3 regions of the Yersinia kristensenii genome follow, and region 3 is predicted to be linked to each of the others. Evidence: predicted binding sites of a transcription regulator. Region 3 holds the regulator's gene; each other region holds the start of a gene.

Region 1 (10,118 bases), 910 kb from region 3:
CGCGTACCGGCAATGGCTTGCCGCCGAAACCCGAAGAACGCTGGCGTTATATTAAAGAGCTGGAAAACCGTCAGATTGGCGTCCCAACACCTACAGAGCCCTCTGCTGGTGGCGAAGTCAATTCTAAAACGCAACTGACCAATGAGCAGCGCCAATTGCTTGAGCAGATGCAGGCGGATATGCGGCAGCAGCCAACCCAGCTGTCAGAGGTGCCGTATAATGAAGGGATGCAGGTGCCACGCTCCGCTGTGACCATCAAACCCCCGGTCACCAATATGCAGCAGCCATTAACGCCACCACGTCAGACGGTTGCGCCAGTGCCAGCACCGCAGACACAAGTGCAGCCACCGGTCACGACACCACCGCGCACTCAGCAACTGGTGACTCCAGTCGCGCCAGCAGTGACACCGCCGAAACCGGAAAAAGAGAAAGAAAAAGCGCAACGCTGGATGGTGCAATGTGGTTCATTTAAAGCCGCAGATCAGGCGGAATCTATTCGCGCCCAATTGGCGTTCGAAGGGATAGAAAGCCGCATTACCGCCGGTGGTGGCTGGAATCGCGTGGTACTCGGCCCTTACAGCACTAAGGCTGCGGCAGATAAAGCCTTACAGCGTTTGAAAGGTGCGGGCCAATCAGGATGCATCCCCCTCGCAGTTGGGGGTTGAAAAGCAGTAATCCTCCCCCATTTATAATCTCAATATACCCCGTGTTGTTTTGCTGCAAGGCAATACGGGGACTCATTCAGTCCGCAACGAGGGTCCGCTCGTGACAACAATTGTAAGTGTACGCCGTAATGGTCATGTAGTTATCGGTGGTGATGGCCAGGTCACTCTGGGCAATACCGTAATGAAAGGCAACGCCAAGAAAGTACGCCGCCTTTATCACGATAACGTCATTGCAGGTTTTGCTGGCGGTACTGCCGACGCCTTTACGCTATTTGAGCTATTTGAGCGAAAACTGGAGATGCACCAGGGCCACCTGACTAAAGCGGCGGTTGAATTAGCCAAAGATTGGCGCACTGACCGCATGTTACGCAAACTCGAGGCGCTGTTGGCTGTCGCGGATAAAACCGCATCACTCATCATCACCGGTAATGGCGATGTGGTTCAGCCTGAAGATGACCTGATTGCTATCGGTTCCGGCGGGCCTTATGCCCAGTCTGCCGCGCGCGCACTGCTAGAAAATACTGAATTGGGTGCGCGGGATATCGTGGAAAAATCACTGAGCATTGCGGGGGATATTTGTATCTACACCAACCGCTTCCAAACCATTGAAGAATTAACGTACGAAACGTTATCAACACATAAAGCGTAAGGATAGAGTGACATGTCTGAAATGACTCCCCGCGAGATTGTCAGCGAACTTGATAGCTATATCATCGGCCAAGATAAAGCTAAACGTGCAGTGGCCATTGCCCTGCGTAACCGCTGGCGTCGGATGCAGCTTAACGAAGAGCTGCGCCACGAAGTTACTCCTAAAAATATTCTGATGATCGGCCCGACCGGTGTGGGTAAAACAGAAATTGCCCGCCGCCTGGCAAAATTAGCCAACGCGCCGTTTATCAAAGTAGAAGCCACCAAGTTCACCGAAGTTGGCTATGTTGGTAAAGAAGTGGATTCTATTATCCGCGATCTAACCGATGCAGCAGTGAAAATGGTTCGTCATCAATCCATTGAGAAAATGCGTTATCGGGCGGAAGAATTAGCCGAAGAACGTATTCTGGATGTGCTGATCCCACCGGCCAAGAATAACTGGGGCCAACCGGACGAAACCCAAGAGCCATCCGCGACTCGTCAGGCTTTCCGCAAAAAGCTGCGCGAAGGTCAACTTGACGACAAAGAGATTGAAATCGATCTGGCAGCATCACCGGTCGGTGTTGAAATTATGGCTCCTCCGGGTATGGAAGAGATGACTAACCAGCTGCAATCGATGTTCCAGAACATTGCTGGTCAGAAACAAAAACCGCGTAAAATCAAAATCAAAGAAGCATTTAAACTGCTGATTGAGGAAGAAGGCGCGAAGTTAGTCAATCCGGAAGAGCTGAAACAGCAGGCGATTGATGCGGTTGAGCAACACGGCATCGTGTTCATCGACGAAATCGATAAAATCTGTAAACGTGGCCAGACTTCAGGCCCGGATGTGTCCCGTGAGGGGGTACAGCGTGACTTGCTGCCATTAGTTGAAGGCTGCACTGTATCAACCAAACACGGCATGGTGAAAACAGACCATATCCTGTTTATTGCCTCCGGTGCATTCCAGGTCTCCAGCCCATCCGATCTTATCCCGGAATTGCAAGGTCGCTTGCCAATCCGTGTAGAATTGCAGGCGCTGACCACCGATGATTTTGAGCGCATCTTGACTGAGCCGAGTGCTTCGTTGACTGAACAGTACAAAGCACTGATGGCAACTGAAGGGGTGACGGTTGAGTTTACCCGTGAAGGTATTCGCAAAATCGCGGAAGCGGCATGGCAGGTTAATGAGCGCACCGAGAATATTGGCGCACGTCGCTTGCATACCGTGTTGGAACGTCTGATGGAAGATATCTCTTATGACGCAAGCGAAAGTAATGGTCAGTCCATCACTATTGACGCGGCATATGTGGGTAAACATCTGGATGAACTGGTAGCTGATGAAGATTTGAGTCGTTTTATCCTATAATTCGCTTTATAAGCCTTTGCTGGATAAAATAGTTCGCCAAATTAATATTGAGTGGGAGGCGATGCCTCCCACTCTTATTTTTATTAACTCGCCGATATGGGCGGACCAGACTCCTATAAAATGAAGCAGAAAATGAGCCTATCAACTAATACCAGCCAGACCCAGGCTTGGCTGGAAAGCCTGCGGCCAAGAACACTGCCACTGGCCTTTGCCTCTATCGTTACCGGTTCAGCGTTGGCTGTCTGGCTCGATAGTTTTAAGCCCGCTGTCGCCTTGCTCGCCTTATTAACCGCTGGCCTACTGCAAATTTTGTCCAATCTCGCCAATGATTATGGCGATGCTATCAAGGGCAGTGATACCGAAGAACGTATCGGGCCATTGCGCGGCATGCAAAAAGGGATGATTACGCGTCAGCAAATGAAGGTTGCGCTGATAATCACTGTTAGCCTGACCGTCATTTCGGGTATCGCGCTCATTGCCGTGGCCTGCGAAAAACCCAGCGACATTTTAGGTTTTTTACTGCTGGGGCTGATGGCCATTGTAGCTGCAATTACCTACACTGTGGGTAGCAAACCCTATGGTTATATGGGGTTGGGTGATATTTCAGTGTTGGTTTTCTTCGGCTGGCTGAGTGTCGCCGGGACTTACTATCTTCAAGCCGGGCACTTTGACAGTATCGTTATGCTACCCGCCACCGCCTGTGGTTTACTGGCGACAGCCGTTTTAAATATTAATAATTTGCGTGATATCGAAAATGATAGAGCCAATGGCAAAAACACACTGGCAGTGCGTTTAGGCCCGGTGGTTGCTCGTTATTATCATGCCCTGCTGATCGCGGCAGCTATCTTCTGTCTGGCATTATTCAATATTCTGTATCTGCATAATTGGGCGGGTTGGCTCTTTATTCTGGCGGTTCCCTTGCTGGTCAAGCACGCGCTATTTGTGCTGCGTGAACCCACCGCAGCGGGTATGCGCCCTATGCTCGAGCATATGGTCAAAGCTGCGTTGCTGACCAATATTCTGTTTGCTATCGGCCTGGTGCTCAGTTAACCCCTCCGATTTCTTTCTCCGGGCAACAGTTGATAACCCTGCCCGGAGAAATTTAACAATTGATGATTTTGCCAACAGCGGCCAGAAAGGGATATACTTAACATCCCAGCCGCAACCAGACGTTAATCCTATGAAATATGATACTTCCGAACTCTGTGACATCTATCATGAAGAGGTCAATGTGGTAGAACCCCTGTTCTCCAATTTTGGCGGACGCACTTCATTTGGTGGCAAGATTACTACTGTAAAATGTTTCGAAGATAACGGCTTGTTGTTTGACCTACTGGAAGAAAATGGTCTTGGCCGTGTGTTAGTTGTCGATGGCGGTGGCTCAGTACGCCGTGCATTAATCAACGCCGAACTTGCTGATTTAGCATTAAAAAATGAGTGGGAAGGTATTGTTGTTTATGGTGCCGTGCGCCAGGTAGATGATTTGGCGGAATTGGATATTGGTATCCAGGCGATGGCAGCGATTCCAGTCGGTGCTGCAGATGAAGGGATTGGTGAGAGTGATATCCGCGTTAACTTTGGCGGTGTGACATTCTTCTCCGGTGACCACTTGTACGCCGACAACACCGGGATCATCTTGTCAGAAGAACCTTTGGATATTGAATAATATCTCTCTGGTTTATCGACTATACCCTGAATAATTCGAGTTGCAGGAAGACCGGTATAGAAAGGGCGATATCAATATCGCCCTTGTTGCCTTTCGTACTCGAAGAAGCTGCGTAACTAGCGGCTTTCAGCAATATATTGTTGATGCTTTAAGCCCACTGGCACTCAGACTTCTTCCATCTTTCCCAACAGAGCACGCAGACGATCCTGCCAAACATGCTGTTCTTGTTTCAATTGCTCATTTTCGCGCACTAGCGCTTCACGGCCACCTGCCGCTTCCTGAACTTCTTGGGACAAGGTGTTATTCTTCTCTTTCAGCTCTTCAATTTCCATCTGTAACAAAGTGATGGTATCAATCGCCTGCTGAACTTTAACTTCCAATTTCTCAAATACTTCAAATGACATTCTTCGGTCCCCTTATGAGTCGCAAGGCGTACATCTTTTGGTCGCAGTTATCATTTCTCACTTCAGTTACCGCGTAAACCGCAGTCACTATCGGCAAATGAAACTGCTGTGAATACTTATCGCGCTATATATCCATCGAACAACTATAACAAGCGCTATGTTTTAGGCGTCCCATCACACAGGTGACGCAATATGATAAAAACGATAGTCTTAGGCGATGCCCTTGTAGAGCGATTGTATGTAGCCAGTCTCCCCCTGTCTAGCGCCATACCGGTACAAACCACACTCTGTAGCAATTTCGTGTCAGTAACTATCAGTGAATACCGAAAAACTATCAGTGAATACCGAAAAAACATCAGCAAAAACCGAAAAATCCCTACGACCTATCCTGCTAAGTTATACACAGCTTTAACAACTGGGAAAGAAAGCACTGGTCTGATCACACTTTCAAAGTCCCTTAACATCCGCAAATAACGCGAAATCGCTCATTTTTATGACACACCACACACATTTCGATTTCGCTATTTCTCGTTTGTGCTCGTTAACGATAAATTTACATCACCCCCTCCGTACTCCGGAGGGCAAAAATAAGAAATACCCTATAAATCTCTGTCTCTAGGACATCTACTATGAGCCAAACCGCTAGTTCGACCTTGAAGGGCCAATGTATCGCGGAGTTTCTCGGTACTGCTCTACTTATCTTTTTTGGTGTGGGCTGTGTCGCTGCATTAAAATTGGCAGGGGCCAGTTTTGGGCAGTGGGAAATTAGTATCATTTGGGGCCTGGGTGTTGCCATGGCTATTTATCTCACAGCAGCAATTTCAGGTGCTCACCTTAATCCAGCAGTGACTATCGCCTTATGGCTATTTGCCTGCTTTGATCGCAGTAAAGTTATTCCCTACATTTTGGCACAGATTGCCGGTGCATTTTGTGCTGCGGCCTTAGTGTTCGGCCTCTACTACAATCTGTTCATCGATTTTGAACAAACTCATCAGATAGCACGCGGCAGTGTGGAAAGCCTGAATCTGGCCGGTATTTTCTCTACTTATCCAAATCCACACATTTCTGTTTTCCAGGCTTTCTTGGTTGAAACCGTCATAACCGCTATTTTGATGTGTCTTATCTTGGCGCTGACTGACGACGGTAACGGTATTCCACGCGGCCCACTGGCACCACTGCTGATTGGTATTTTGATTGCCGTTATCGGCGGCTCAATGGGGCCACTGACCGGGTTCGCATTAAACCCAGCGCGTGACTTTGGTCCAAAACTATTCGCTTATTTTGCAGGTTGGGGCGAAATCGCCTTCACTGGTGGGCGTGATATTCCTTACTTCTTAGTCCCTATCTTCGGGCCAATCGTCGGCGCATTGGTGGGTGCATTCGGTTATCGTGCTCTGATTGGTCGCCATTTGCCATGCGATGTGTGTGCCATTGATGATGAAGAAACCACGGTTACGACCACAGAACGCAAAGCGTAAATATTAGATACTGTCACTTAAAAAGTAGGCTAACTATGACAACTGAAAATACTACTCAAAAGAAATACATTGTCGCGCTTGATCAGGGTACCACCAGCTCCAGAGCAGTGGTGCTGGACCACGATGCCAATATCGTGAGTGTTTCTCAGCGTGAATTTACCCAAATCTACCCGAAAGCGGGGTGGGTTGAGCATGACCCAATGGAAATCTGGGCCACACAAAGCTCCACCTTGGTTGAAGTACTCGCCAAAGCCGGCATCAGTTCTGACGAAATCGCCGGTATCGGTATTACCAACCAACGTGAAACCACCATTGTTTGGGACAAGGCCACTGGCAAACCGGTGTATAACGCCATTGTTTGGCAATGCCGCCGTACCGCTGAAATCTGCGAGAAACTGAAAAAAGAGGGGCTGGAAGAGTACATTCGCCACAATACCGGGCTGGTGGTTGACCCTTACTTCTCCGGCACCAAAGTGAAGTGGATCCTGGATAACGTAGAAGGCGCTCGTGACCGTGCTGAGCGCGGCGAGTTGCTGTTTGGTACCGTAGACACCTGGCTGGTGTGGAACATGACACAAGGCCGTGTACACGTCACGGATTACACCAACGCATCACGTACCATGATGTTTAATATTCGCACCAAAGAGTGGGACGAACGCATGTTGAAAGCGCTGAATATCCCGCGCGCCATGCTGCCAGAAGTTCGCCCATCCTCAGAAATTTACGGCCAGACCAACATTGGGGGCAAAGGCGGGACGCGTATCCCTATTGCCGGTATCGCCGGTGACCAACAAGCCGCGCTGTTCGGCCAGCTTTGTGTCCAACCGGGCATGGCCAAAAATACTTACGGAACAGGCTGCTTCCTGCTGATGAACACCGGCACAGAAGCGGTTCAATCCAACCATGGCTTACTGACCACCATTGCCTGCGGCCCACGCGGCGAAGTCAACTATGCGCTGGAAGGCGCGGTATTTATTGGCGGCGCATCCATCCAATGGCTGCGTGACGAGCTGAAACTGATCAGCGATGCCACCGACTCCGAGTATTTCGCCACCAAAGTAAAAGACAGCAACGGCGTGTATGTGGTGCCTGCTTTCACTGGGTTAGGAGCTCCTTATTGGGACCCGTATGCCCGTGGTGCGATTTTCGGTCTGACCCGTGGTGTCAACAGTAACCATATTATCCGTGCAACTCTCGAATCCATTGCTTATCAAACTCGTGATGTACTGGATGCTATGCAAGCGGATTCCGGTGCGCGCCTGAAGTCACTGCGTGTTGATGGCGGGGCGGTCGCAAACAACTTCCTGATGCAATTCCAAGCCGACATTCTGGGCACGCGTGTTGAGCGTCCGGCAGTGCGTGAAAGCACGGCGCTGGGTGCCGCATTCCTCGCAGGTCTGGCGACGGGCTTCTGGAATGATTTGGATGAAGTGAAAAGTAAAGCAACTATCGAGCGCGAATTCCGTCCAGGGATCGAAACCACCGAGCGTGACTTCCGCTATAAAGGCTGGAAGAAAGCGGTGGCCCGTGCTCAAGCTTGGGAAGATCACGAAGAATAACGGCCCGCCGGTAAAATCGAGTCTGTTTTAAGCTATCTATAACGCGCCATCATCCCCCGACGGCGCGTTTTTTATTGTGAAAAATCTCATCACACCCAAAGACACCCTACGGCTTCACGCCACAAAGATGATAGAATTCCCGCTTACATTCTTCTTCTATTACCCTAAATAGTTCGAGTTGCAGGAAAGCGGCAAACGAGAGAAGCGCCAGGAGCTTACATTAAGTAAGTCATTGGGGTGACAAATCTGTCGGGAGCAGTTGTGAACACTGCTTGCAGCGGCCTCGGAAAGACGAGGCCCAAGGATGGGCCGAATCATGAGCCCAACACATATGCAGCTTGAAGTATGACGGGGATACAGGTCTAACCATGAAACGTGAATTAGCCATCGAGTTTTCTCGTGTCACTGAAGCTGCTGCGCTGGCAGGCTATAAGTGGCTGGGTCGGGGCGATAAAAATGCTGCCGACGGCGCTGCTGTTCGGGCCATGCGTATTATGCTCAATCAGGTCAATATTGATGGGCAAATTGTTATCGGCGAAGGTGAAATCGATGAAGCCCCGATGTTGTTTATTGGTGAGCACGTCGGTACTGGCCAAGGCGATGCAGTTGATATCGCCGTTGACCCTATTGAAGGTACCCGCATGACGGCAATGGGTCAGGCCAATGCACTGGCCGTGCTGGCGGTGGGAGATAAAGGCACATTTTTACATGCGCCTGATATGTATATGGAAAAACTGGTAGTTGGGCCCGGAGCTAAAGGAGCAATCGACCTAAACCTGCCGCTGGAACTCAACTTGCGCAATGTTGCCATCAAGTTGAATAAACCGCTGACTGACTTAACTGTTATCACGCTAGCCAAACCGCGCCATGACGGTATTATCGCCGAAATGCAGCAACTTGGGGTCAAAGTGTTTGCTATTCCCGATGGCGACGTCGCGGCCTCTATTTTAACCTGTATGCCAGAAAGTGATGTGGATGTGATGTACTGCATCGGCGGCGCGCCGGAAGGGGTAATTTCTGCGGCGGTGATCCGCGCATTGGACGGCGATATGCAAGGCCGTTTATTACCGCGCCATCAAGTCAAAGGTGATAACCAAGACAACCGCCGCATCGGCGAACAAGAACTGGCGCGCTGCAAATCAATGGGCATCGAAGCCGGTAAAGTGCTGTTATTGGGTGATATGGCCCGTAATGATAATGTGATTTTCTCAGCCACTGGGATTACCAAAGGTGACTTGCTGGAAGGCATTTATCGCAAAGGAAACATGGCGACCACCGAGACACTGCTGATTCGCGGTAAATCCCGCACTATCCGCCGTATCCGCTCGACTCATTTCCTTGATCGCAAAGACCCGGCATTGCATGAGTTCTTACTGTAACTCGGCTCACCAATTCTTTAGCAAAAAATAAAAATATTGCCGGCTGATAAGATTAAACGAAGGGGAAGCGTGCCGTTGGGGTCGTAGCGACGCCAGTCACCGGAGCGCCCCTAGGTACGTTAGCCCCTTCGCTCACAAAAGATTTATCATCTTTTAGCGGTTAAACACGGTGTTCTTGCGGTTGCATCCGGTGAGATAGCGGCCACCAGCACAACAAAATCAACACCGCCATGGCAAACATCAACAGCCCCAAGCTGAATTGTCCTGTTTGTGGCAGCATGGCTGATAACCAAGTCACCAGGCCTGACCCGACATTCTGTAGCCCGCCAACCAATGCCCCCGCCGCACCGGCCAGATAAGGGAAAGGCTCCATCGCCCCGGTGGTAGCTAGCGGGAACAACATCCCGGCACCAAAAAAGAACAGCGCAGCCGGTATCACCAGCGTCCAAATATTCATAATGCCAAACCAGCCGGGTATCCACATCATCAAGCCAGCCAACAGACAGCTGATCACCGAGTGCCACATCAGGTTATGGAAAGTTTTACTGTCACGGCCGGCATACCACGCGCCAAAGAATGCCGCTGGAATCGGCAGGATAAATAAAATGCTAACCGTCACCCCGCTCAGCCCCAGCACGCCGCCCATCAATACGCCCGCACTGGCCTCAAACACCGCAATACCCGCCAATGCACCAATCAACATCACCAAATAACAGCTAAAAGCGCGGTCAGATAACAATAAGCGGAAACTGGCGAGCATTCGCCGTTTTTCGGTTTGTTGCGGGCGAGTCTCCGGTAACCAACGGAATATGCAAAATGCCACCCCGCTACATAAAAAGAGCAGAAAAGCGTAGCTTGCGCGCCAGCCAAACAGACTGCCCAGCACCCCACCGATAACCGGAGCCAGGAGGGGGCTGACCAAAATCCCCATATTTAACATGCTATTAGCGTAACGCAGTGCTGTGCCCGCATAT
Region 2 (10,118 bases), 330 kb from region 3:
CCCGCTTTTACACTAGAAAAACAACGTAGTATCTATTTTATTGGGAAGTTTCACGTCACGGTTGATAGCTTGGCGGAGTTGGGTGATTTTGCTGAGATAGCCATCATGACTGATGATTTTACTGCCCTTGATAATCTTAAGGCAGAATGCCGAGAGTTAGCTAATGGATTAGGATTATTAGTAGAACAACAAGAGAATCGCTCATACCGGCAGTTGCTCGGCTTCTAACTATTGTGCGATTTGCCATTATAAAGTATTGGCCGCTCTGTGTATCACGGCCAAATAGGCTTATTTTTTCATCAAAGACTTCAAGTTGGCGAATGGATTGTGGGTAGCAATACCCTGATCATTCTGGGCATCATCCCCGGCAATCACAGTCGAGCCATAAAGGTCTGCCTCGGTATATTTAGAGTGTTCATGGTCATGACAAAAAAGACATAACATCTCCCAATTGCTGCCATCTTCTGGGTTATTACTATGGTCATGGTCAATATGGTGAACGGTTAGTTCTCGCAGGTTGGAATAAACAAATTCTCGTGAGCACTTACCGCAAACCCACGGAAAAATCTTCAATGCTTTCTCCCTATACCCACTTTCGAGACGTGCATAGTTCTTCGGTATATATGCCATATCAGCCTTCAATTCTGCGAGAAATAATGTTTGTATTTTAGCGTGAAAACAGACGGTAGACTATCAACTATTGGCAATTAATCTTTAGGCCATACTTCTTCGTTAGAGTCTGTTTCTATAGGAACATATTGAATCAATTATAAAAACATGTGTCTAGATATTCATGTTGATACTGATAATTTTTGAGACTTTTGCCGATGATTTAAAGGGATAAGTCGTTTTACACTATCACTGAGTTTTTACGGTCCCTTTTTATATTATTCAGTATAGAATTATTGGCATAAGATTATGTTTCCCCCGCTAATAGACTTATTTTACGGCATGCAATACAGCGTGTTTAGCCTGAAATCCTTTGCCGATAGAGTTGAGGCGATATGAAAGAATCTGAGGTACTGGCCGAAGTCAGTAATGAAAACCAGACATTAGTAGCCGTGGTGCAACAAGACCAGCGGGTAGTGTACTTCTATATTTATCCGCAAGAGGCGTTTGAAGAACGTTTCCCCGTTCGCGCCTGCTGGGTGAGAAATTTGGTCGCAGCTCCAATATCGGCTGATAATGCCGCCCTTGAACAAGGACTGGCTCCGTGTTTGGCGGCAGAATTTTGCCGTAATGTGGCTGGTGAGGCTGAACTTGATGCACAGTTTATTTCGATCATCTGGTCAGAAAGTGATGACGGCGCAGCATTGTGGTATCAGGGGCAATTACTGGCGATTATTCCCGGTTGGAGTTTATATATTGATCACTCTGTTTGTTATTCTGCCAGTTGCATTAAAGATAACCCGCTAACATTACCTCTAGGGTCAGCTTCCACTAATACCCAATATACCCATGCACAAAATACCCGCCAATTTTGGCGGGTCTGGCAGCAGGAGGAAGGGAATCCATGGCCTGCATTACAAGCTGAATATATTCAGTGCTATGAACAACACTTTGGCCCATCGGTTAAATATTATGCCATCGATCAAGGCAAGTGGCCGCCTATGGCTATCTCCCAGCACGAAAAAGAGGGAATATATTACTTTCTGACGTTGGGGGTCAGTATTCGTCCTCAGCCATGGGTTGAAATATTATTCAATGATGATGCGGCTAAATACCGGCGTTTCGAAATGGCTATAGCGATTGATAGCCAATTTGTTAATGAGGACAACGCTATCTATATGGCTAGCGCGTTGGCAGGTTTTGCTCATGTACCTTGGAGTAAAATAACTTGGCTAGGGGAGGGGCACACATTGGAGTCAAAAGTTGCTCCTCAGGGGTATGAGGGTTATGTCTTGTCATCAAAGCTTTATGCTAATGCAGATAGCCTAATATTACCCCTCCAGCAAGAAGACCCGGTTAATATATATTGGGCCAGCCCCATTTTTGCCAGCGAAAGAAAATTTGCCCATAGTGTACCGAATGGTGGGTATGATTTACTGAAAAAACTGCAGCAACAGGGGGTTAATCATATTTTTTCACCTCGAGAACCCATTATTTAATTTCAACTGAACATGACTAATCTGGTTTGCAGATTTTGTTATTCGGGTCTTAACTTAATAATGACGATAGCGGTTTAAGGCCGCTATGTTGAGTTTGTAATGAGTGAGATAGGCAAGTCAGCTATCAGTGAAAATTAATTTTATGGAGGTACTTATGGGCATACTATCTTGGATTATTTTTGGTCTTATCGCTGGGATTTTAGCTAAATGGATTATGCCAGGAGAGGATGGCGGTGGTTTTATTATGACTATAATCCTCGGTGTGGTAGGGGCGCTGGTTGGTGGCTATATTAGTACTTTCTTTGGGATGGGTAAGGTTGATGGATTTAACCTTGGTAGCTTTGTGGTGGCAGTTATTGGTTCACTGGTTGTGCTGCTTGTCTATCGAAAATTAAGAAGTTAGCAACTTTTCAGGTGCTTATTATAGTGATTTTAAATAATCATTTTTGACTAAATAAGCATTAAACAAGAAAATTTTCTCTCATCAAGAATATAAGAAAGGTGGCTAAATTTTGTCACCTTTCTCTCATAAAACCATCATCAATATGCAATAGAAATATTAGTTAATAGCACATGACTACAGGCAATCTGAGAAACATGACATGGGCCAGGCATTGCGTAAGCTCACTGTGGCTGATTATCCAGCTGTGGTGTTAGAATCGCGTAAAAAGGTACTTTCTGTTAAAGGTTTGGTTAAGGCGTATAAGTCACAACATCGAGTTTTGGATAATATTAATTTTGAGATTCATGCGGGTGAATTTGTCGCAATAATTGGCCGTTCTGGTGCCGGTAAATCTACATTACTACATGTTTTAAATGGCACTATTCCCAGTAGTGCTGGTGAAATTATTAATTACCATGACAACGGCGAAACACAAAATATTGCAGCCCTGACAACAAAGCAGATGCGTAAATGGCGAGCTCAATGTGGCATGATTTTTCAAGATTTCTGTTTGGTTCCGCGTCTTGATGTGATGACTAACGTTTTATTAGGCCGTCTCAGTTACACCTCCACACTAAAATCATTTTTTAAGATATTTGCGGATCAGGATCGCGCCAGAGCTATCGAATTATTACAGTGGCTTAATATGCTGCCGCATGCTTTGCAACGCGCAGAAAACCTTTCGGGTGGACAAATGCAGCGTGTTGCTATTTGCCGTGCCATGATGCAAAACCCCAAAATATTATTGGCTGATGAACCCGTCGCTTCTTTGGATCCTAAGAATACGACTCGTATTATGAATACATTACAGAAAATAAGTGAAAATGATATTGCGGTGGTTGTTAATTTACACTCTGTCAATTTAGTGAAAGATTATTGTACCAGAGTTATTGGTATTGCTCATGGACGAATTATTTTTGACGGTCATCCCTCTATGCTAAATGACACCATTATTCAGGATATATATAGTGATGAATCACCTGAGCTTTTGCATTAACTCCCACTTATCCCTTTATCAGAATAGGTTATTTTAATGAAAAAAGTACTTTGTCTTACCTCATTAGTGGCAAGTTTTATGGTATTTAATGCCACTGCAGTGGATGCACCAAAAGAAATTAATCTGGGTATTCTTGGCGGGCAGAATGCAACACAGCAAATTGGCGATAATGTATGTGTTAAGGAGTTCTTAGATAAGGAATTAAATGTTAAAACAAATTTGCATAATGCATCTGATTACTCAGGCGTTATTCAAGGTTTATTAGGTGGAAAGATTGACCTGGTATTAAGTATGTCTCCTTCCTCTTTTGCCTCTGTTTATATCAAAGATCCTAAAGCTGTTGATATTGTAGGTATTGCTATTGATGATACTGACCAATCTCGCGGCTATCACTCTGTCGTCGTTGTAAAAGCAGATAGTCCTTACCAGAAAATTGAAGACTTAAAGGGTAAAGCTTTTGGCTTTGCAGACCCAGATTCAACCTCTGGTTTCTTGATCCCTAATCAAATATTTAAACAGAAATTAGGTGGGACACCAGATAACAAATATAACAATTTCTTTTCTAGCGTGACATTCTCTGGCGGACATGAGCAAGATATTCTTGGAGTCATTAATGGCCAATTTGACGGTGCAGTTACTTGGGCATCGATGATCGGTGACTACAATACTGGATATACCAGCGGCGCATTTACCCGCATGATTCGTATGGACCACCCGGATTTAATGAAACAGATCCGTATTATCTGGGAATCTCCCCTTATTCCTAATGGTCCGATTTTAGTTCGCGGTGCATTACCCCCTGAGTTTAAAGCGCAGTTAGTGGCTGCGGTTAAAAAACTGGATAAAGAAGATCATGGTTGTTTCATCAAAGCGATGGGTGGCAAACAGCATATTGGTGAAACATCGCTCAGCGAGTATCAAACTATTATTGATATGAAGCGCGAATTAACCAAAGGTGACCGTTAAGTCGGTCCTGCGGATAAAATATGATAGCTCTGGTTTGCCGGGGCTATCATTTTTAGGTGGTAGCTAATTTTGAATACAGACTTTAACTATTACTATCAAAAGGTTCGCGCTAAACAAAAACGTGAAACGTTGATTTGGTCATTGATGCTGGCAATTATCTATCTTGGTGCGGGAAATATTGCTGAGTTTAATTTACATACTATCTTTATTTCTATTCCGCATTTTTTTGATTATCTCGTTGAAACTATTCCCGTACTCCATTGGCATAAATTGTTTGCAGATGGTCATACGGAAGGTTCCTTGGCTTATTGGGGCTATCGTCTACCAATTCAGTTACCGCTAATTTGGGAAACTCTACAACTGGCGGTGGCTTCGACAATTTTGTCAGTTATGGTTGCTATTATTTTTGCTTTTTTAGCGGCGAATAATACTCAAAGTCCAGCGTGGTTGAGATTATCTATTCGCACCTTTGTTGCCTTTTTACGCACAATGCCAGAATTGGCATGGGCGGTGATGTTCGTCATGGCCTTTGGCATTGGGGCTATTCCCGGTTTTTTGGCGTTGGCATTACACACTATTGGCAGCTTAACTAAGTTGTTTTACGAGTCATTGGAAACAGCATCGGATAAACCTGTTCGCGGCCTTGCTGCTTGTGGTGCCGGCAAATTACAACGAATGCGTTTTGCGCTTTGGCCGCAAGTCAAACCCGTATTTCTTTCCTATAGCTTTATGCGGCTGGAGATTAATTTTCGCCAATCGACCATTTTGGGGTTGGTGGGGGCGGGGGGAATCGGTCAGGAGTTGATGACCTCAATAAAACTAGATCGTTATGATCAGGTGAGTATGACATTACTGCTGATTATTATTGTAGTTTCGTTACTGGATTATACATCCGGTAAATTACGCAAACGAGTTGTCGAGGGCGTGTCATAATGTTGACAGACCACTTGAGTACAGAGCAACTAGCAACTGTGAAACAGCAACATCCGCAGATTTTCTTACAGCAAAAACGATATATAAAGTGGGTCATGATAATTGCCGTAGGCATTTTTTTATATTATCTTTTTTTCTTCAAATCCTTTGGTATTCCCTGGCAGACATTTGTTAATGGTAGCCAGCAAATAAGCCGGTATTTTTTGCGGATGTTTGTCTGGCATGATTTTGTTAATTGGCCATTTAGATATTACTTTGGCCAGATTTTTATTACTTTAGCAATTGTTTTTGCCGGAACAATCACTGCAACCTTGATTGCTTTGCCTCTGTCATTTTTGGCTGCACGAAATGTGATGTCGACACCGGGTTTACGCCTTATTTCATTTGTCGTGCGTCGTTTATTGGATATTTTCCGTGGTATTGATATGGCAATCTGGGGGCTGATTTTTGTACGTGCTGTCGGGATGGGGCCACTTGCTGGGGTGCTGGCGATTATTATGCAAGATATGGGATTGCTCGGTAAACTCTATGCAGAAGGGCATGAAGCGGTAGATAAATCACCTAATCGTGGTTTAACTTCTCTGGGAGCTAATGCATTACAAAAACAGCGTTTTGGCATTTTTACTCAGTCTTTTCCCACCTTTTTAGCCCTTAGCCTCTATCAGATTGAATCCAATACTCGTTCGGCCGCAGTATTAGGTTTTGTGGGGGCTGGCGGTATAGGTTTAGTTTATGCTGAGAATATGAGACTATGGAATTGGGATGTTGTTATGTTTATTACTTTAATAATGGTTGTCATTGTAATGATCATGGATAAAGTTTCTGCCACTTTGCGGAAAAAGTATATTATTGGTGAGGAAATCCCCCTTTATGAACCAACTAATAATATCAAAACCAAGGTTTAATATGTGTTTCAATGGTCAAGATTATTGTTTATTTATCTCTTACCTTTATTAATTATTTATTAGAAATAACTAATAAATAATTATATGTCATGGTTTTCTATTTTTGCTATATGTGTATTTTTATTATCAACCAGATTTACATTGAGAAAATCGGTGTTGATCTATACAATACTGCCCGCTAGGCGTTAAAGACGATTTTTTTCTTGCGATATTCGCGCGCGCCTAATCTAAATAATAGGAATAGGGCAGTAATATGATCAACAACGATGTGCTCCGTAGTGTTCGCTATATGCTTAACGTAAACGATACCAAGATAACAGAGATCATTAAGCTGGCTGATTTTGACGTGGACAATGCGGATGTCGTTAATTTTCTTAAAAAAGAAGACGAAGCCGGATATCAGGATTGCCCTGATTTGGTGATGGCACATTTCCTCAATGGCCTGATTTTCTTTAGACGTGGTAAGGATGATAAGTTCCCAGCGCCAGCGGTAGAGCCGGTCATTACGAACAATATCGTGCTAAAAAAACTGCGTGTGGCATTTGAATTGAAAGATACCGATATGCACGATGTTTTCAACGCGGTCGAATTCCCAGTATCTAAGCCTGAGTTAAATGCATTGTTCCGTAAAGAAGGCAGCAAAAACTTCCGCCCTTGTGGTGATCAGGTATTACGTTATTTCCTGAAAGGTTTGACATTGCGTATCCGTGGCCCTAAAAAATAATTATTTTAATATAAAAGGCTAATATTAATTGCAAGTAAGAAAGGATTGGCATCATGCTATTCCTTTCTTATTTAAATTTATTTTATTATATTTTAATATATTTGAAATCTCAACTTTATGTCTTTTTTAATTAAATACAATCCTCATTCCTGTTGATGAATATCTATTGTTAGAAAATCGTAGGGCGGTGAAGTATTTTACGTTATATATTGAATTGCACATGGCTAATGAGACTTTACGAAATTGTTTGCATAGTAATAATATTTAGAATAGCAATGTCCAAGAATTCAAACTTCGTTTTATTTTGATCTAGAGTGGGAGGACACGGTACTAGTATCGAACTTGATAGTATCCGTATCCTGGCTGCTATTTAAGTAACTTTATGGCAGTCGAGTATTATCGATTGGTAGCGAATCTGATGATCCCCATTCGGCCCAAGAGCCATCATATAAAGATACCGACGTTGCATTTACTGCAGCTAATCCCAGAACAATCACCGCAGCTGTAACCCCCGAGCCACAGCTGGTAATAATGGGTTTGGTTAAATCCACACCGTGGGTGACAAAAATATTCTTTAGTTCCTGTGGTGATTTCAGATTGCCATTTTCAATCAGCCTTCCCCAAGGCACATTTATACTGCCTGGAATACGGCCCATCTGTAGACCGGGGCGCGGCTCTGGATCTTGTGCTTTAAATCGGCCAGCCGGGCGAGCATCTATAATTTGTATGTCATTGTTCCCTAGTGCGGCTAAAACGTCATCAACACTTTTGACTGCAACACCATTGAATATTGCTTTGAAGGTTTGAGGTGTTGGGTATGTCGGGCCGCTCTCTAATGCGAAACCTGCCTGCTGCCACCCACTAAAGCCACCCGCCAATATATATACATTTTTGGCACCAAATATACGGAATGTCCACCAAACTCGCGGTGCTGAAAAAAAATTGCCATCATCATAAATGACCAGGGTTTGCTGCTCATTGATCCCTAGTTGGCCAACCATCTCACTGAATACTTGTGGAGCTGGCAACATATGAGGTAAATCGGTGCTGCTATCTGCAACTGCATCAATTTCAAAGTAAACAGCCCCAGGAATATGTGCTTGCTCAAACTCGGCCTGAATATTTCTCTTAGGGGATAATCCGGGCGGTGACATTCTGGCATCCAGAATAGTGATATCGATATCATCAATATGATCTGCCAGCCATTGTGGTGTTACCAGAAAAGGTGAGTTCATTGCCAATTTCCTGTCAAAGTTATACAGAAGCAGCTTAGTTAAATGCTTCATCGCGGTACTTACTATATAACGAAATGACAGTATTGAAACCTCGAGTAATCAGTGATGCGTAACGCCTCGAAAATTGAGATGTTTTTTTCATTATTACGATAAAAGAAAATAAATAATTAATTTTTTGCATTTTATAATTTAGTTTTGTGAGATGGGTGATGAGATTTAATACTTTTTAATGTAAGTTTTCATCGCATTTAAGCGATTAATTGCACTGCTTCGCAAAAAGGATTTTTAATTTCATTGTCCGCTTGATAATGAAATTTTAGTTTCGTATAACCATTAACATGGAAAGTTCTTGGATGTGGACTTAATCTTAGACAGATAGGGGAATAAAATGCAAAAGGTCCGAATAGGCCTCATCGGCACCGGCTATATTGGTCGTTGCCATGCGATTGCTTATGCACAGGTTGCAACTGTTTTTCCTTTAAAAGGGGTACCGGTATTAGAAATGCTGGCAGAAGTCACGCCTGAATTGGCCCGGCAACGTGCTGCTGAGTTTGGTTTCTCCCGATCGACTGCAAATTGGCAAGAATTGGTAGTTGATCCCGTTATTGATGTAGTAGATATTTGTGCACCAAATTTCTTACACAAGGAAATTGCTCTCGCGGCCATAAGCCATGGCAAGCATGTTTATTCCGAAAAGCCTCTGGCTCTTAATGCAGAAGATGCTAAAGAAATGGCTGAAGCGGCGCGTGAAAAAGGTGTGAAAACGCTAGTGGGATTTAATTATATAAAGAATCCCACCAGTCAGTTAGCACGGGAGATTATTGCCAATGGTGAGATTGGTGATATCGTGCATTTTTATGGCACCCATAATGAAGATTATCTGGCAGACCCGCAGACACCGTTAGATTGGCACTGTACTAAGGCGCAGGCAGGGCTAGGAGCATTGGGCGATTTAGCTGCCCATATAGTCAATATGGCCCATTATTTAGTGGGTAATATCACTAGTGTATGTGGGGATATGCAGACCGTCATTAAACAGCGGCCCGACCCGAAAAATCCCTCTTTATTACGGACGGTAGAAAATGAAGATCAAGCAGGAGCTCTCGTGCGTTTTGTTAATGGGGCGATGGGGACCATAGAGACCTCACGTATTGCATGTGGTCGCAAAATGGGCTTGACCTATGTGGTCACCGGAACCAAGGGCACAATTAGTTATTCCCAAGAGCGCATGGCGGAATTACAGCTCTATCGGCATGATGAACCACAGTCCAGACAAGGATTTAAAACACTACTTACAGGGCCATTGCACCCGGACTACGCAGCATTTTGTGTGAGTTCTGGGCATGGTATTGGATTTAATGACCAAAAAACGGTAGAGATCCGCGATTTAATTAATGGAATTGCTGCCGGAGATCGTATGTGGCCGGATTTCGACGAAGGGTGGAAAGTCTCCAGAGTACTAGACGCTATTGCTATTTCAGCGAAGGAACTGCGTTGGGTTAATGTTATAGAAGATTGCTATGGCCGCTAATTGTTCACCGCTTTGCGACTTTTGTGACATCCATATAAAGGGTGATTATCTCATTCTCAGATTTACATAGTATTTTAAGTTAGTTAGCAGCAGAGATCATTAAGTTGATACTGGCCGGAATTATGCCAAGTATGAGCTTTTAATATGTCTTCTACTGATACCAAATTGAATCACCGTGAAGCCGGAGCCGCTTATTACCTTAGCGAGCGGCAACGGGCACGGATAAAATTGTTATCTCGTTCTTGGGTATGGCGGTTGGAATTGCCTACCTGGATAT
Region 3 (10,118 bases):
AAATGATCAAAAGAAAAAGTCCTTGAGTTGTGGTCTTTCCTACATGATCGAAACGATACAAAGCTCTGATAAACGCAAACTCCGGCGGTTAATAAGCAATCTATTTCGTCAGTATGCAGTGTTTTTGGAGTTATTTGCAGATGGAATAGGCCAACAACGGCGGTAAGTAGAACGTTTATAGCGGAGAAAGGCAAGTCAGGATCACAAAAGCAGAGTCTTCATCCATACAATCTCCACAAACCAGTTAATCGTGCCAGTTTTAGAGAAATACACACCATATGATTTGTATCATTTATATCCAACTATTAACAATTTACGGCAGATACTCTCGAACTCCCCCAACCAACTTAATAGGCGAAACCTAACTCTTTTCGCGTCTGATTCAGGACATCTGGCGGTAAGGGTAAATAGCCGTCATGAGTCACGCGCTGTTGCCCTTCTGGCGATAAAACGCGCTCAAGAAAGGCGGCAGTCAGCGGTTCTAGCGGCTGGCCGGGAGCTTTATTGATATAAATATACAGGTAGCGCGATAAGGGATAGCGGCCATCTTTGACATTCTCGGCGGTCGGCATCACATAATCCTGGCCATCCGCCGACAATAACAAGGGTTTAACACCACTGTTGCGAAAACCAATACTGGCATAACCCATGCCATTTAATGAACCGGCGACAGCTTGCACCACGGAAGCAGAACCAGGTAATTCATTGATATTATTTGTAAAATCACCATCACATAGCACTCGCTGCTTGAAGAAACCATAGGTACCTGAAGCTGAGTTTCGGCTATAGCGTTGCAAAGCGCGAGCCGCCCATGGCCCTTTCAAGCCCAGTTCGCCAAAGCGCTGGATCGGATGGGATGCTCCACACAGGCGATTTTGCGAAAAAACAGCATCAAGCTGAGATAAAGTGATTTTATTCAGTGGATTATCGCGATGGACAAAAACCACTAAAGCATCCACTGCCACGGGAACAGCCAGTGGTGGATAGCCATAACGCTGAGTGAATGCAGTGATTTCGGCTGCTTTCATTGGCCGGCTCATTGGGCCGAGTTGAGTTGCCCCTGCCGCCAATGCTGCAGGAGCAGTAGAAGAACCTGCCGCCTGTATTTGCAAATTAACGCCGGGGTAATGATGATTAAAATCATCAGCCCATAAAGACATCAAGTTCGCTAAGGTGTCTGAACCGACACTGGAAAGATTACCGGACAGAGTATGTGGCTTTGGCGATTGAACCTCTGTAGCAGGTGAAACCGCTACAGATTGCGCTAAAACGCCGTAGCTAAACCCGAGCAGGGCATGCAGCAGCGCCAGTTTTCCCCATCTCATCAGCTTAGTGTCCATGCAGTCTTAGGATTTGACTGCATTCTCGGTTAAAACCGTCGGAACAATCAATCGATTCGGCAAGGTAAAAATAAATCTCGTCCCCAAGCCGATTTCACTCATGACATCCAAACGCGCGTCATGGTGGCTCAGAGCATGTTTTACAATTGCCAGCCCCAATCCACTCCCCCCCGTTTGCCTTGAGCGGGCCTTATCCACCCGGTAGAAGCGCTCAGTCAGGCGCGGCACATGCTCAGGGCCAATTCCCGGCCCATTGTCACTGACCTGAAACTGTGCCCCTTGCGCAGTTTTCTGCCAACACACCTCAATTTTAGTGCCATCAGGCGTGTGATTGACCGCGTTATAGACCAGATTAGAAACAGCACTGCGCAGTTGGTCTTCGTTACCAAATACTTTCAGTTGATCATTAACCCGGAAAGTAATTTCATGACGCCCACCACTCAGCGCTTGCACCTCATGCTGTAATATCTTGAGCATCCGAGGAATATCAACTTGTTCATTCATATCTACATTAGGAGCCGCTTCAATTCGCGACAACGTCAATAATTGCTTGACCAGCCCATCCATTCTCTTGGTCTGTTCCTGCATCGTTCCCAGCGCTTTATCCCGTAATGGCCCCGCCAATTCTTGGTCGTGCATCATTTCCAGATATCCCTGTAACACCGTCAGGGGGGTGCGCAGCTCGTGGCTGACATTGGCAAAGAAATTGCGCCGAGCCCCTTCCAACTGACGCATCTGGGTAACATCACGGGCGACCATCAATAATTGCCCTTCTGAATAAGGCATGACGCGGAACTCAACATAATAGCCATTATTGAGTTGCAGGGTCAGTGGGCGGGAAAACTCTTGCTGCTGCAAATACTGGCTGAATTCGGGATAGCGCAATAAGTTAAGAATATGCTGTCCATTATCCTCCGGCCAGCGGAACCCCAGCAATTGCTGAGCCAAACCGTTGCACCAGAAAATGTTACCGTCAATGGTGGTCATCACCACAGCATCGGGTAAAGATTCTGCGCCACTGCGGAACCGTTTGATAAGTAAGGCCAATTCTCGCCGACGCCGCCGATTTCGCAGTTGCATCTGATATAAGCCATAAAATAAAGGTTCCCAGCTCCAACGCCCTGACGGCGGAGTCATGCTGCGGTCCAACCACAGCCAGTGAGATAATTTGAGTTGGTTATAAAAATTCCACACCAGCGCGGCAACTACTGAGACTAGCAATAACCAAGGAAGGTACCCGATAAAGGCACCTAACAGTAATGCAGGCAAACAAAAAAGAGCCAGCTCTAAAGCCAGCGTTTTCCATGATAAACGTTCTAACACAACGAATTCTCCGGCACTGAAAACTCAGTAGCGCGTTGAGAAGCGGTACCCGGTTCCCCGGACAGTTTGTACCATTCTGTCATGGCCATCAGTTTCAAGTGCCTTGCGTAGCCGACGAATATGCACATCAACGGTGCGATCTTCTACATAAACGTTAGTGCCCCAGACATAATTAAGCAACTGTTCACGGCTATAAACTCGCTCTGGATGGGTCATAAAGAAATGCAATAATTTAAATTCGGTCGGCCCCATATCCAGCGCTTGCTCATTGGACATCACCCGATGTGAAGAGGGATCAAGACTCAGTCCTTGCATTTCAATCACTTCTTCCACTGCCATTGGCGATATCCGGCGCATGACTGCTTTAATACGCGCCACCAGTTCTTTGGGTGAAAAAGGCTTAGTAATATAATCATCAGCACCCACCTCTAAACCGCGAACTCTGTCTTCCTCTTCACCACGGGCGGTCAGCATCATCACCGGGATATCCCGGGTCAGAGCTTCGCGTTTCATATGCTTAATAAACTGAATCCCCGAGCCCCCCGGTAACATCCAATCCAACAACACTAAATCAGGGTAAGGCTCTGATAAACGGGTTACTGCGCTGTCATAATCCTCGGCTTCTAACGGTTGGTAGCCATTTTGTTCCAACACAAAGCACACCATCTCACGGATTGGGGCTTCATCTTCCACTACCAGTATGCGTCTTGCCATCATCAACCCTGCCAGTAAGTTAGTGGTCACTATTTGATTTCGGGAGCCATTATGCGTCAGTTTTGTGACATTTTTATGAAAAACATCGCGCTCTTGCAAGCAATAAGCATAGTGATAAATTTCATGATAATTGCAAAATGCAGCACTCAAGTTTGCGAAGCGTCTCGGAGATTTCACTCACACTCTTTTTTTAGCCGCGACATCCGGCGGGCAGTGTTTATAATCAGCGCCATTATCTTTGGAATACCACCTGCCCTAGCGGGAGATTTATGCGCATTATTCATACCTCTGATTGGCACTTAGGCCAGCATTTCTTCACCAAAAGCCGTGCGGCTGAACATCAAGCCTTTCTGCACTGGCTCATTGAACAGATCAAAGAAAATCAGGTAGATGCGCTGATTATAGCCGGTGATATTTTTGATACCGGTTCCCCACCCAGCTATGCCCGTGAGTTGTATAACCGCTTCGTGGTCGAACTCCAGCCGACAAACTGCCAGTTAATTGTTCTGGGGGGGAATCATGATTCAGTATCAACGCTGAATGAATCTCGGGGTTTGCTTTCTTATTTGAATACCACGGTGATTGCCTGTGCTGGTAATGATTTAGCCCAACAAGTTATTATTTTGAAAAACCGTCAGGAGCAACCTGCGGCCTTGCTGTGCGCGATTCCCTTTTTGCGCCCACGCGATTTAGTCACTAGTCAGGCCGGAGAATCCGGTGGGCAAAAGCAACTGGCATTACAAGAAGCAATTGCTGCTCACTATCAAGCGCTCTATCAGCGAGCCGTTGAGCTGCGCGCTGAGTTAGGGCTGCCCTTACCAATTATTGCCACCGGACATTTAACCACCGTGGGGGTCACCACCTCGGACTCGGTTCGTGATATTTACATCGGCACATTAGATGCGTTCCCAGCCCAAGCTTTTCCCCCGGCAGATTATATTGCTCTGGGCCATATTCACCGCGCACAGCAAGTTGCTAAAACCGAGCATATTCGCTATAGCGGCTCGCCAATCGCCTTGAGTTTTGATGAGTTAAGTAAAGAGAAAAGTGTTTATTTAGTGGAGTTTGCCCAGCAAGCATTAGTCTCAGTGACCCCGCTATTCATCCCACAATTTCAGCCGATGCAGTTAATCAAAGGCGATTTAGCGCAAATAGAGCAACAGTTGGCTGAGTTTGCCGACCATCAAGGCTTACCGGTATGGCTGGATATTGAAGTTGCCACACAAGACTATCTCACTGATATTCAAAAACGAATTCAGGCACTAGCCGCAGAGCTTCCGGTAGAAGTGGTGTTATTGAGGCGCAGTAAAGAACAGCGCAATAACAGCATTGAGCGGCAAGAAAAAGAAACACTCAATGAGCTGAGTGTCACTGATGTATTTGAACGCCGGTTAGCACTAGAAGCAGATTTAGCCGAACCCCGCCAACAACGTATGCGCCAAATGTTCAATCAGGTAGTTGAGGACATCTCGCAAGATAAAGATGCCGCAGAGGAGAGACCAGCATGAGAATTTTAAGCCTGCGTCTAAAAAACATTAATTCTCTACAGGGCGAATGGAAGATTGATTTCACTGCTGAACCCTTTGCCAGCAATGGTTTATTCGCTATCACCGGCCCTACAGGGGCAGGTAAAACCACCCTGCTCGATGCTATTTGTCTCGCGCTGTACCACCAGACTCCGCGTTTGACTGTCACACCTAGTCAAAATGAACTGATGACCCGCCATACTGCAGAGTCGCTAGCTGAAGTTGAATTTGAAGTAAAAGGCACGCGTTATCGGGCATTCTGGAGCCAGCGGCGCGCTAAAAATAGCCCGGAAGGGAATTTGCAAGCTCCTAAAGTTGAATTAGCACTGTGCGAAAATGGCAAAATCCTGGCCGATAAAGTACGCGATAAACTCGATATGGTGGCGGCAATCACCGGGCTGGATTTTGGCCGTTTTACCAAATCCATGATGCTGTCACAGGGGCAATTTGCTGCTTTCCTCAATGCCGATGCCAATGACCGCGCTGAATTACTGGAAGAGTTAACCGGTACTGACATCTACGGGCGGCTCTCTGAATATGTCTTTGAACAACATAAACTGGCTAAGACTGCGCTAGATGTATTGCACCAACGCGCTAATGGTATTGAGTTGCTAAATGAAGAGCAGCGTTTAGCTCTGGCAGAACAATTAAACTCACTCGAAGGACAAGAAAAGCAGCTTTCCGCAGAACAGCGGGTAAATCAAAACCAAATAAATTGGCTCGCCAGTTGGCAGCAGCAGCAAAAAAATGTACTGGAATATCAACAGCAACAGAAGCTTATTGAGCAAGAATATCACCAGGCACAGCCTGAATTGCAACAATTAGCCCGCAGTGAGCCCGCAGAAAAGCTGCGCCCTCTATTACATGAGCGCTCGCGCAGCCTACAGGATTTGCAGCAAATACAACTGCGCATCACTACACTGGCGGGGCAACAGCAACAACTTCAAACGCAACTCACGCCACTGGCTCGGGCGCTGGAGCAAGCCAATCTTGCTCGCCAACAACAAGCAGCTGAGCAGCATGAACAAGAAATACTGATCGAGCAAAAAATCATTCCGCTGGATAATCTTATTGCTCAGCAGCAACACTCATTAATGCTGCTTGGCACGCAATTACAACAGTTACAAAGTAAAGAACGGCAAGGTAGACAACAGCTTGAGCTGAACGAGCAACAGTTAAAGCAAACCCAACAGCGCCTGCAACAACTGACTGAATACACCCATCAGTATGCCCACCATCAGCACTGGGAAAAGAATCTGCCTTTATGGCGTGAGCAGTTCCGTCAATTACAAATACAGCAACAACAAGCAGTTGACAGTGAGCAGCAGCGACAGCAACAAGTGACGTTACTCACGGCCTTACAACAGCAAATAGACACGCTGAATAAACAAGATAAACAGCAGCAAACGGCATTAGTACAAGCCCAATCACAGACAGGCAGCATTCAGCAACAATTGACCGCACTTGAACAACAGCATCCCTCGGCGCAGCTACGCCAACAACTCTTCATGCTCCAGCAACAACGGCCTGTGCGGCAACAATTAGCAGCATTATCGCCATTGGTGCAGCAAATTCAGGCGCTGCATGATAAACAGCAACAGCAAGCAGCGAGCCAGCAACAGCAGCTCATCCTGCTCGAACAACAGTTGGCCGAAAAACGTCAGTTATATAAACAACAAAAACAACATCTGACGACGCTGGAAACTTTGCTGGAACGCGAAAAACAAATAGTCCGCTTAGAAGCAGAAAGAGCCAAATTGCAACCGGGAGAAGCATGCCCGCTCTGTGGTGCATTGGATCACCCGGCCATTACGGAGTATCAGGCAGTAAAGCCCTCAGAGACAGCTATCCGTGTAGAGGAACAGCGCCTACAAGTTGAGCGGCTATCAACTGAGGGTTCCGAACTAAATGCCCAGACTCAAAGCCTGCTACAACAGCTCAAACATCTGGAACAAGAGTTACAACACAGCAATCAGCAGTTGATCGATTACCAACAGCAATGGCAAACACTGACCCAGCCATTGGAGCTGACATTTGCTTTAAATGAACCTGCGGCCTTAACAATCTGGCTGGAGCAACAGGAACAATCAGAGCAAAGTTGTCAGCTAAAACTGGCGGAATATGAACGGCTGAATCAGCAATATCAACAGACCAAAGATATTCTGACTCAAGCAGAACAACAGCAACAAAAACATCAGCAGCAATTGGCATTAATCTTTCAACGTCAGCAAGATGCGCAAGAATCTCAGCAAAAGTCACTGGCACAACATCAGCACCAACAGGCTGAGTTAGCAAAAATGCGTCAAGACGTTAGCCATGCTCTGGCTGAGCTATCACTCTCCCTACCTGAAGCAGATCAGCAACAAAGTTGGCTGGCATCACGGGAAGAAGAGAATCAGCGCTGGCACCAATATCAGCAAGAACAACAACAGTTGGCGCTGGGGCAAAAAACACTGGAAACGCAGATTGAAAATGAACACCGTCATTTACAAGAATGCGGGGAACAGTTATCTCTGCTAACTCAACAACATCAACAAACTGAAGCCCTGTTACAACAACAAAAGCAACAACGCCTCGCGCTGTTTGGTGACGGCAATGTAAGTGAGGTACGTCAGTTATTACGTCAACAACAGCAACAAGCTGAGCTAGCACAGCAAAATGCAGCACAAGCCCTGCAACAAGCGCAATCTCAACTTAATTTACTCTCTGGTGAGCTCGCTGGCCTGGAACAGCAGCAATGCCAATATCAGCAGCGCGCGGCTACTGCTCAAACTGAATTGCAACAAGCACTGGCAAGCAGTGAATTCGACGATGAGGCTACCTTAACCGCCGCGCTGTTGAGTGAAGAGGAAAGGCAACGTTTGCAGCAATTGAAACAACAATTGAGCGAGCGGCAACAGCAGGCGCACATCCGCCAGCAGCAAGCCAGTGAAGCAATGGCACAACTAATACAATCCTGCCCAGTTGGGGTCAGCCAAACATCTGAACTGGCTGTATTACAACAACAGTCTGAGCAATTACTCACCCAACTAAAAGCCAATACATTACGGCAAGGTGAATTACGCAATCAGTTAGAAAGCGACACAGTTCGCCGTAGCAACCAACATGCGCTGTTTGAGCAAATTGAACATAGCCAGCAACAATATGATGACTGGAGCTATCTCAATCATTTAATTGGCTCCAAAGAAGGTGATAAATTCCGCAAATTTGCACAAGGTTTGACCCTCGACCATTTAGTTTATCTGGCAAATAATCAACTCAGTCGGCTGCATGGCCGCTACCAATTACAGCGTAAAGCCAGTGATGCGCTGGAGCTGCTAGTGGTGGATACCTGGCAAGCCGATGCTATCCGTGACACTCGCACATTGTCAGGAGGGGAAAGCTTCTTGGTGAGTTTAGCGCTGGCTTTGGCGCTATCAGATCTGGTTAGTCACAAAACCAGTATTGACTCATTATTCCTTGATGAAGGCTTTGGTACGCTGGATGCTGAAACACTGGATATTGCGCTTGATGCCCTTGATAGCCTGAATGCATCGGGTAAAACCATTGGTGTTATCAGCCATGTTGAGGCGATGAAAGACAGAATCCCCGTGCAAATTAAGGTTAAAAAAGTCAATGGATTGGGGATTAGCCGGTTAGATAATGCCTTCCGAGTCAATCAAGACTGAGTATAGGCCATCCATAATGATGATCATCAATCCCGAATCACTAAATCAAATAAGTGATTCGGGTGCATGAGCGCTCTAACAACACTGCGCCATCAAGGCCGAAAGTACCACCCAAAGTCATTGGCGTTGCAGCTAGGCTGCAAGCGAATAAATCCCGATGAGCTTACTCAAGTAAGTGATTCGGGTGCATGAGCGCTCTAACAACGCTGCAGCGTCAAGGCCGAAAGTACTACTCAAAATCATTGGCGTTGCAGCTAGGCAGCAAGCGAATAAATCCCGATGAGCTTACTCAAGTAAGTGATTCGGGTGCATGAGCGCCGCTAACAACGCTGTAGCGTCAAGGCCGAAAGTACTACCCAAAGTCATTGGCGTTGCAGCTAGGCTGCAAGCGAATAAATCCCGATGAGCTTACTCAAGTAAGTGATTCGGGTGCGTGAGCGCCGCTAACAACGCTGTAGCGTCAAGGCCGAAAGTACTACCCAAAGTCATTGGCGTTGCAGCTAGGCTGCAAGCGAATAAATCCCGATGAGCTTACTCAAGTAAGTGATTCGGGTGCATGAGCGCCGCTAACAACGCTGTAGCGTCAAGGCCGAAGGGTAGGCCACAACCAGGCGGCACCCCGTACACCACTAGAATCCCCATGCAAAGCTTTACGAATTGGGGTTTCGCACTCGCCACCAAATACCCAAGGGCTGATTAATGTAGGCAATGTTTTATACAGGCGATCAACGTTACTCATTCCCCCGCCTAACACCACGATATCAGGGTCAAACAGGTTAATGACATGAGCTAATGACTTAGCCAAACGTCTCTCATAGTTAACCACCGCCTGTTCAGCCAGCACATCACCCTGTTCAACCAACGCCATGATTTCATGCCCATTGAGTGGCTGCCCGCTCAAACGAAAGTAATCAGTGGCAAAACCAGTGCCGGAAACAAAAGTCTCAATACAGCCTTTTTTCCCGCAATAACAAGAGACTTCCTGCTGATATTGTCGCTCTTCATCATCTTGCCAGGGTAGCGGATTATGCCCCCACTCACCGGCAATACCATTGCCGCCAGCATGTACACGCCCATCAATGGCAATACCAGAGCCACAGCCAGTCCCAATAATGACACCGAATACCAGATGCTTTCCGGCGCCAGCACCATCCGTTGCTTCAGAAACAGCAAAACAGTTAGCATCATTAGCCAGATGCACCTGACGAGAGAGTAACCTTGACAGGTCTTTATCTAGCTCTTTCCCATTCAGCCAAACAGAATTGGCATTTTTTACCTTGCCAGTGAAAGGAGAAAGCGTACCCGGAATACCCACCCCAACACTGCCCTGTTCCCCAGTAGCCTCTTCTGCGTCAGCGACTAACGCCGCGATCGCCTGCAAAGTTTTTTGATAATCATGGCGCGGGGTGGAGACCCGTTTACGAAAAAGCTCCTGCCCATTATTTGCTAAAGCAATAACTTCTATTTTGGTACCACCCAGATCTATACCAATGCGCATAGCGCCTTACCTCATCGACAAGATTGTTTGTTGTTTATGGTAACTGATT

What was found. The regulator PhoB, encoded in region 3, activates phosphate uptake and scavenging genes when phosphate is short. The targets are predictions, from matches to a motif close to CTGTCATAAAACTGNCNNAT.
Positions count from the first base shown of each region.
Region 1: DX162_RS07425 (MIP/aquaporin family protein) is a predicted target of PhoB. The motif match lies at 5,209-5,228, and genes of this name have one in related genera.
Region 2: phnC (phosphonate ABC transporter ATP-binding protein) is a predicted target of PhoB. The motif match lies at 2,632-2,651, and genes of this name have one in related genera.

Region 1 is NZ_UHIY01000001.1:1,593,404-1,603,521, reverse strand. It holds gene ftsN (cell division protein FtsN) at 1-665, shown strand, start outside; gene hslV (ATP-dependent protease subunit HslV) at 766-1,314, shown strand; gene hslU (HslU--HslV peptidase ATPase subunit) at 1,327-2,658, shown strand; gene DX162_RS07445 (1,4-dihydroxy-2-naphthoate polyprenyltransferase) at 2,791-3,708, shown strand; gene rraA (ribonuclease E activity regulator RraA) at 3,839-4,324, shown strand; gene zapB (septal ring assembly protein ZapB) at 4,489-4,728, opposite strand; gene DX162_RS07425 (MIP/aquaporin family protein) at 5,358-6,206, shown strand; gene glpK (glycerol kinase GlpK) at 6,242-7,765, shown strand; gene glpX (class II fructose-bisphosphatase) at 8,134-9,144, shown strand; gene emrD (multidrug efflux MFS transporter EmrD) at 9,305-10,118, opposite strand, start outside.
Region 2 is NZ_UHIY01000001.1:2,825,857-2,835,974, forward strand. It holds gene cyaB (class IV adenylate cyclase) at 1-228, shown strand, start outside; gene yajD (HNH nuclease YajD) at 289-630, opposite strand; gene DX162_RS12895 (suppressor of fused domain protein) at 1,005-2,108, shown strand; gene DX162_RS12900 (GlsB/YeaQ/YmgE family stress response membrane protein) at 2,263-2,511, shown strand; gene phnC (phosphonate ABC transporter ATP-binding protein) at 2,711-3,547, shown strand; gene phnD (phosphonate ABC transporter substrate-binding protein) at 3,584-4,513, shown strand; gene phnE (phosphonate ABC transporter, permease protein PhnE) at 4,583-5,446, shown strand; gene phnE (phosphonate ABC transporter, permease protein PhnE) at 5,446-6,351, shown strand; gene DX162_RS12925 (YehS family protein) at 6,605-7,075, shown strand; gene sseA (3-mercaptopyruvate sulfurtransferase) at 7,456-8,310, opposite strand; gene DX162_RS12935 (Gfo/Idh/MocA family protein) at 8,699-9,841, shown strand; gene DX162_RS12940 (fatty acid desaturase) at 9,986-10,118, shown strand, end outside.
Region 3 is NZ_UHIY01000001.1:2,500,732-2,510,849, reverse strand. It holds gene DX162_RS11405 (PstS family phosphate ABC transporter substrate-binding protein) at 348-1,325, opposite strand; gene phoR (phosphate regulon sensor histidine kinase PhoR) at 1,347-2,663, opposite strand; gene phoB (phosphate response regulator transcription factor PhoB) at 2,688-3,377, opposite strand; gene sbcD (exonuclease subunit SbcD) at 3,647-4,885, shown strand; gene DX162_RS11385 (AAA family ATPase) at 4,882-8,571, shown strand; gene mak (fructokinase) at 9,155-10,069, opposite strand.